Regions from separate parts of the Paenibacillus salivarius genome, predicted to be linked through region 2. Evidence: a T-box and tRNA genes for the amino acid it is inferred to sense, from the RefSeq annotation. Region 2 holds a T-box; the other holds one or more tRNA genes.

Region 1 (3,469 bases), 440 kb from region 2:
ATTTCCCGAATTCGGAATCCCGAATGAATAAGCGCATTTACCTGTGTCGCAATACTTCGGTGATACTTAACGACATCATGATCAAGAAATCTGGCATTTCGCGGCCCTTCTTCATGATAACGATCGACCGGCCAATGCAACTTCTCTCCCTGCTTGCCGTAAACCCAGTCTTGTTCCGGAAGCGCGGTATACACCGGATGCTCCACCGAATACACGAAAGAACCGCCGGGGGCGAGACAGCGATAAACTTTTCGGCAGATGCTATCAAAATCTTCAACATAATGGAGTGCGAGGGAACTGATCACCAGGTCAAACTCCCCTTCGGAATAATTGATATCTTCAATTGCGCTCCGCCGATACTGAATTTGGTCATCCTGGGTCATGGTTCTGGCACGCTCCAGCATTTTTTCAGAGAGATCCAAACCTACCACGAACCTGGCATCATGCTCCCGGACATATCTGCTGTGCCAACCATAACCGCAACCGAGATCAAGCACTTTTTTGTCCCGAAGCTCCGGAAGCATCGCCCGAAAAACGGACCACTCCCCGGCAGCATCAAGTCCTCCTATGGAACGGGGCATCTGGCTGTATTTCGCAAAGAAACCCGGATTATCATAGCTATTTTGTTTCATGCAATCAACCTCCTTAACGATTACTATCGAAAACTTTATCTATACATTCTAAACGGTTAGAAATTGAGGGGCAATGCAAATAAAAACAGGCTTGTAAACTGCTTCAAAAGCAATTTACAAACCTGTTTGCGTGATGCCGGTGAAGGGACTCGAACCCCCACGGTTTCCCTCACGATTTTGAGTCGCGCGCGTCTGCCAATTCCGCCACACCGGCATATAAATATTTATTTTCTTAAAGCGAGTTATAATGGCGTGCCCTAAGAGATTCGAACTCCTGACCTTTTGATTCGTAGTCAAACGCTCTATCCAGCTGAGCTAAGGGCACATAAACCAAAAAAAGTGCGGAAGACCAGACTTGAACTGGTACGGTAGTCACCTACCGCAGGATTTTAAGTCCTGTGCGTCTGCCGATTCCGCCACTCCCGCGAAAAGAAAATGGAGGCGCCACCCAGATTCGAACTGGGGGTAGAGCTTTTGCAGAGCTGTGCCTTACCACTTGGCTATGGCGCCTTATAAAAAAATGGAGCGGACGACGGGAATCGAACCCGCGACCCTCGCCTTGGCAAGGCGATGCTCTACCGCTGAGCCACGTCCGCGTAAAATGGCTGGGGATATAGGATTCGAACCTATGCATGACGGAGTCAAAGTCCGTTGCCTTACCGCTTGGCTAATCCCCAACATGAAGTTGTTAGTAAAAATAATGGGGCGATCGATGGGACTTGAACCCACGAGTGCCGGAGCCACAATCCGGTGCGTTAACCCCTTCGCCACGACCGCCATAAAAATATTTAGTTTTGAAAAAATGGCAGGGGCAGCAGGAATTGAACCCACACCAAAGGTTTTGGAGACCTTTGTTCTACCTTTAAACTATGCCCCTTTAAAACTGGTGGAGGCTGATGGATTCGAACCACCGAACTCGTACGAGAACAGATTTACAGTCTGCTGCGTTTGGCCACTTCGCTAAGCCTCCAAATGGTGCCGGCGAGAGGACTTGAACCCCCAACCTACTGATTACAAGTCAGTTGCTCTACCAATTGAGCTACACCGGCATTTGATGCATTCAGTTTTAATGGTGGCTCGGGACGGAATCGAACCGCCGACACGAGGATTTTCAGTCCTCTGCTCTACCGACTGAGCTACCGAGCCTCACTTGCATATTTACTTAAAATGGCGGAGCCGACGGGATTCGAACCCGCGGTCTCCTGCGTGACAGGCAGGCATGTTAGGCCTCTACACCACGGCTCCACACTATTGGATATCCCTGTTAAAGGGATAATTGCGGGGGCAGGATTTGAACCTGCGGCCTTCGGGTTATGAGCCCGACGAGCTACCGGGCTGCTCCACCCCGCGTCAGTAAAAGTAAATCTTATATGGTGGAGGCTGAGGGGATCGAACCCCCGACCCTCTGCTTGTAAGGCAGATGCTCTCCCAGCTGAGCTAAGCCTCCGAGGAAAGACAAATCATATTGTACCAGAAAAAGCGGTTTAAAATCAAGTCTTTCGCAAAGCTTTTATGTAGCTTTAAAGAAAGTGGTGACCCGTAGGGGATTCGAACCCCTGTTACCTCCGTGAAAGGGAGGTGTCTTAACCCCTTGACCAACGGGCCTTGCTTATGAAAGAAATATGATGGCGGAGAGAGAGGGATTCGAACCCTCGAGACGCTTGTGACGCCTACACGATTTCCAATCGTGCTCCTTCGGCCAACTCGGACACCTCTCCATAATGGCTCCCCGAACAGGACTCGAACCTGTGACAACTCGATTAACAGTCGAGTGCTCTACCAACTGAGCTATCAGGGAATATTTATTCAAGCTTTGATCGCCTGAAAACTGGATACGAAACTTCATTTGCGTGTTTAGTTCTTTGGATAAGCCCTCGACCGATTAGTACTGGTCAGCTCCACACATTGCTGTGCTTCCACCCCCAGCCTATCAACCTCGTCGTCTTCAAGGGGTCTTACGAGTTGGGAAATCTCATCTTGAGGGGGGCTTCACGCTTAGATGCTTTCAGCGCTTATCCCGTCCGCACTTAGCTACCCAGCTGTGCTCCTGGCGGAACAACTGGTGCACCAGCGGTGCGTCCATCCCGGTCCTCTCGTACTAAGGACAGCTCCTCTCAAATTTCCTACGCCCACGACAGATAGGGACCGAACTGTCTCACGACGTTCTGAACCCAGCTCGCGTACCGCTTTAATGGGCGAACAGCCCAACCCTTGGGACCTACTTCAGCCCCAGGATGCGATGAGCCGACATCGAGGTGCCAAACCTCCCCGTCGATGTGGACTCTTGGGGGAGATAAGCCTGTTATCCCCAGGGTAGCTTTTATCCGTTGAGCGATGGCCCTTCCATGCGGTACCACCGGATCACTAAGCCCGACTTTCGTCCCTGCTCGACTTGTCAGTCTCGCAGTCAAGCTCCCTTATGCCTTTGCACTCTTCGAATGATTTCCAACCATTCTGAGGGAACCTTGGGGCGCCTCCGTTACTCTTTAGGAGGCGACCGCCCCAGTCAAACTGCCCGCCTGACACTGTCCCCGCACCGGATCACGGTACCAGGTTAGAACTCCGATACGATCAGGGTGGTATCCCAACGGCGCCTCCACCGAAGCTGGCGCTCCGGCTTCCTAGGCTCCCACCTATCCTGTACAAATCGTATCAAAGTCCAATATCAAGCTGCAGTAAAGCTCCATGGGGTCTTTCCGTCTTGTCGCGGGTAACCTGCATCTTCACAGGTATTAAAATTTCACCGGATCTCTCGTTGAGACAGCGCCCAAGTCGTTACGCCATTCGTGCGGGTCAGAATTTACCTGACAAGGAATTTCGCTACCTTAGGACCGTTA
Region 2 (3,469 bases):
AGAAACGCAAACCTACAGGGCAGCCAGCTTACATCGCAGAACACTTGTTAAAGCGTCAGTTTCAGGCCGATGTCCCCATGCAAAAACTCGTAACAGACATTACGTATTTGCCGTTTGGCGGAAAAACATTGTACCTGTCGAGTATTTTGGACTTGTTTAATGGAGAGATTGTGGCTTACAGTATAGCAGACAAGCAAGACACGACTCTTGTTCTAGACACGTTAAACCAATTACCAGCTGTACCGGGTATGATGCTCCATAGCGATCAAGGCAGCGTTTATACGTCTCAGGCTTATCAGGCGGCTATAAAAGGAAAAGGCATTACCATGAGCATGTCCCGCAAGGGAACGCCCGCTGATAATGCCCCCATCGAATCGTTTCATTCCACACTAAAGTCTGAAACGTTCTATCTCGAAGGTTTAACCTGTACGACGACGGCAATCGTCGAACAGACCGTTCGAGACTACATTACTTACTATAACTCAATTCGCATTCAAACAAAACTAAACAACCAGTCACCGGTTCATTTCCGGCAACTGGCTGCTTAGACTTGTAAGGTGTTTTGATCCCTGTCTCACAAACGGGGGTCAGTCCCATCCGGGTAACGGCTTCTTTGTGTTGCTTATTCGTCATTCTATTTCCGCGCTAGGACAATTTCACCAGGCTGTAGTTTTTCTTACCTTTACGGATAATGATGAAACGTCCTCCGATCGCTTGATCGGCGTTGATCTCGAATTCCAACTCGTTGATACGTTCGCCGTTTACCGAGATCGCGCCTTTCGTAATATCCTCGCGCGCCTGGCGTTTGGACGGCTCGATGCCCAGCTCGACCAGCCAATCCACGATGTTCTTCGCTTCCGACGTGGCTTCGAAGGTCGGCATTTCTTTAAAGCCCTGCTCGATCTCCTCGGCGGTCAACGATTTGATATCGCCGGTGAACAAGGCAGCCGTAATCCGCTTCGCCTGTTCCAGCAACTCCTCGCTATGAACGAACCGGGTCATTTCCTCGGCAAGCTTCTTTTGCGCTTCGCGTTTATGCGGCTCGGTCTCTACCTTTTCCGCGAGTTCTTCAATTTCCTCTTTGGACAGGAACGTGAAGTATTTCAAGTATTTGACGACATCGCGATCATCGGTATTGGCCCAGAACTGGTAAAATTCGAACGGCGTCGTTTTGTTCGGATCCAACCAGATGGCTCCCCCAGCCGTTTTGCCGAATTTCGTACCGTCGGCTTTCAGCATCAGCGGAATGGTGAGGCCAAACGCTTTCGCCTCCGACCCTTCCTTCTTACGGATAAGATCCAAGCCGCTCGTAATATTGCCCCATTGATCCGAGCCCCCGATTTGCAGCTGCACATCCTCATGCTGATATAAATGAAGGAAGTCGAGAGACTGAAGGATTTGGTACGAAAATTCCGTGAACGAAATTCCCGTTTCAAGCCTGCTGGACACGACATCCTTGGCAAGCATCGCATTGATGCTGAAGTTTTTCCCGTAATCCCGCAAGAACTCGATCACATTGATTTTGTGCGTCCAGTCGTAGTTGTTTACAAGCCGGACCTGGTTGTCGCCTTCCGTGACGAACAGCTTTTTCATTTGCGCCGTCAACGCTTCGACGTTGGCCTGAACCTGCTCCAGCGTTTGCAGCGAACGCTCGGTTTGGCGGCCGCTCGGATCGCCGATCGTGCCGGTAGCCCCGCCGATCAAAATAACCGGGCGATGGCCGGCAAGCTGAAACCGTTTCAGCACCATGAAAGGAATCAAGTGCCCGATATGCATGCTGTCGCCGGTCGGATCGACGCCGCAGTATAAAGAGACGGATTTCTGATTGGTCAGCTCGCGAAGGCCCTCGGCGTCCGTTTGCTGGTTAATGGCTTCCCGCCATTCGAGTTCATCGATAATATTCATTTTTTGCATGGTGTTCCACTCCTTCAAATCATGGTTTGAACCTCGGTATTTTTTAAGCGGATAACAAAAAAGTCCCCAGTCTAATGACTAGGGACGATTATTCACCGCGTTACCACCCAAGTTGCACCGAATCAAGCTTCCATACTCCGCTCTATCCGATACCTCTCCCGGCGATTATCGTTCACCGTTACCGCCCGGCATTACCCGGGATACTCCAGAGTGTAATTCGCATGCTTATTGTGTATCGGGTTTCATCACCCCCGACTTTCTGGAACAGGGAATAAGCCGCTACTGATCTCCTTCAACGTATATCATTTATGAAATTAACGACAGTATATTGAAAAACAGGAGCAAAGTCAACCGTGAAGATAAGGCAATCTTCTCGGTGTATGTACATAGCCCTACAAGCTGTACGTTCTACAACATTTTTCCCATCTATGAACTACCTTGCTCCACGATGCTGTAGTTTATACAACATTTTAGAACAGAATAAACCGAAATAAGGATGAAATGGGCTCAAATGCTGGACACAGTACAATATATTCAGCCTTCACTCTTCTTCCATAACCAAAATGTTGTATAAAATGCACCCTTAGACTCCCCGACCCCTCCTCCCATGAAAAAGAGATCTCATCCCGTTTACAGCAAAAAAGCCACACCCCAAAGGACGTAGCCATTTTTTTCGAATTTATGGGTCGGTATTACTTTACGCCAAGGAAGGCTGAATTTTAAGAATCGGCCGATCCCCTTGAATCGCCGCAGGCGCTTTACCCGCCTGAGGAGCCGCTTCCTTGTTCTCGGTAATACGCCAGATGTCGGCGCCCAGTCCGGCCAGCTTTTCGGCCAGATTGACATAGCCGCGATCGATATGATGCGTACCGCTTACCTCAGTCGTACCGTCCGCAACGAGACCCGCAATAATCAGCGCGGCACCCGCTCTCAAATCGGTCGCACACACTTTGGCTCCGCTCAATTTGGTTCCGCCGGTCACGATCGATGTCCGGCCTTCGACTTTGATTTCCGCATTCATCAGGCGGAATTGGTCGACATGCATAAAGCGATTTTCAAAAATCGTTTCCGTCACAACGCTGGTGCCTTCCGATACGAGCAGGAGAGCCATCATTTGCGATTGCATGTCTGTCGGGAATCCTGGATACGGCAATGTTTTGACATCAACCGCCTTTAACGGTTTATCCGCGATAACCCGCACTCCGTTTTCATGTACTTCCACCTGTACGCCCATCTCTTCCAGCTTGGAAATGATCGGGCCCAAATGATCGGCAATAGCCCCTTCCACGAATACGTTGCCGCCGGTCATGGCTGCAGCGATCATGAAAGTCCCGGCTTCGATACGGTCCGGAATTACGGTATGTTCCACTCCGTGGAGCTTCTCTACGCCTTCGATGCGAATGATGCCTGTTCCCGCTCCCCGGACAATCGCTCCCATCCCGTTGAGGAAATTGGCCAAATCCACGATTTCCGGCTCTTTGGCCGCATTCTCAATGATTGTCGTCCCTTCGGCCAAGGTGGCGGCCATCATAATATTTTCCGTTGCCCCTACACT

The links. A T-box is a leader RNA that pairs with one kind of tRNA and senses whether it is charged. The one in region 2 lies ahead of tyrS (tyrosine--tRNA ligase), so its partner is inferred to be a tRNA-Tyr.
Region 1: it encodes a tRNA-Tyr, which carries the amino acid that the T-box ahead of tyrS (tyrosine--tRNA ligase) is inferred to sense. The anticodon was not compared.

Annotation. Positions count from the first base shown of each region.
Region 1 is NZ_CP195592.1:4,654,680-4,658,148, forward strand. Features, by position in the region: gene ACSFXJ_RS21520 (class I SAM-dependent methyltransferase) at 1-632, opposite strand, end outside; tRNA gene ACSFXJ_RS21525 (tRNA-Leu) at 767-846, opposite strand; tRNA gene ACSFXJ_RS21530 (tRNA-Arg) at 881-957, opposite strand; tRNA gene ACSFXJ_RS21535 (tRNA-Leu) at 973-1,058, opposite strand; tRNA gene ACSFXJ_RS21540 (tRNA-Cys) at 1,069-1,142, opposite strand; tRNA gene ACSFXJ_RS21545 (tRNA-Gly) at 1,154-1,228, opposite strand; tRNA gene ACSFXJ_RS21550 (tRNA-Gln) at 1,235-1,309, opposite strand; tRNA gene ACSFXJ_RS21555 (tRNA-His) at 1,334-1,409, opposite strand; tRNA gene ACSFXJ_RS21560 (tRNA-Trp) at 1,436-1,509, opposite strand; tRNA gene ACSFXJ_RS21565 (tRNA-Tyr) at 1,517-1,602, opposite strand; tRNA gene ACSFXJ_RS21570 (tRNA-Thr) at 1,606-1,681, opposite strand; tRNA gene ACSFXJ_RS21575 (tRNA-Phe) at 1,703-1,778, opposite strand; tRNA gene ACSFXJ_RS21580 (tRNA-Asp) at 1,801-1,877, opposite strand; tRNA gene ACSFXJ_RS21585 (tRNA-Met) at 1,909-1,982, opposite strand; tRNA gene ACSFXJ_RS21590 (tRNA-Val) at 2,004-2,079, opposite strand; tRNA gene ACSFXJ_RS21595 (tRNA-Glu) at 2,163-2,237, opposite strand; tRNA gene ACSFXJ_RS21600 (tRNA-Ser) at 2,259-2,350, opposite strand; tRNA gene ACSFXJ_RS21605 (tRNA-Asn) at 2,355-2,430, opposite strand; rRNA gene ACSFXJ_RS21610 (23S ribosomal RNA) at 2,495-3,469, opposite strand, start outside.
Region 2 is NZ_CP195592.1:5,096,118-5,099,586, forward strand. Features, by position in the region: one part of gene ACSFXJ_RS23655 (IS3 family transposase) at 1-548, shown strand, start outside; gene tyrS (tyrosine--tRNA ligase) at 646-1,905, opposite strand; T-box leader at 1,992-2,219, opposite strand; gene murA (UDP-N-acetylglucosamine 1-carboxyvinyltransferase) at 2,612-3,469, opposite strand, start outside.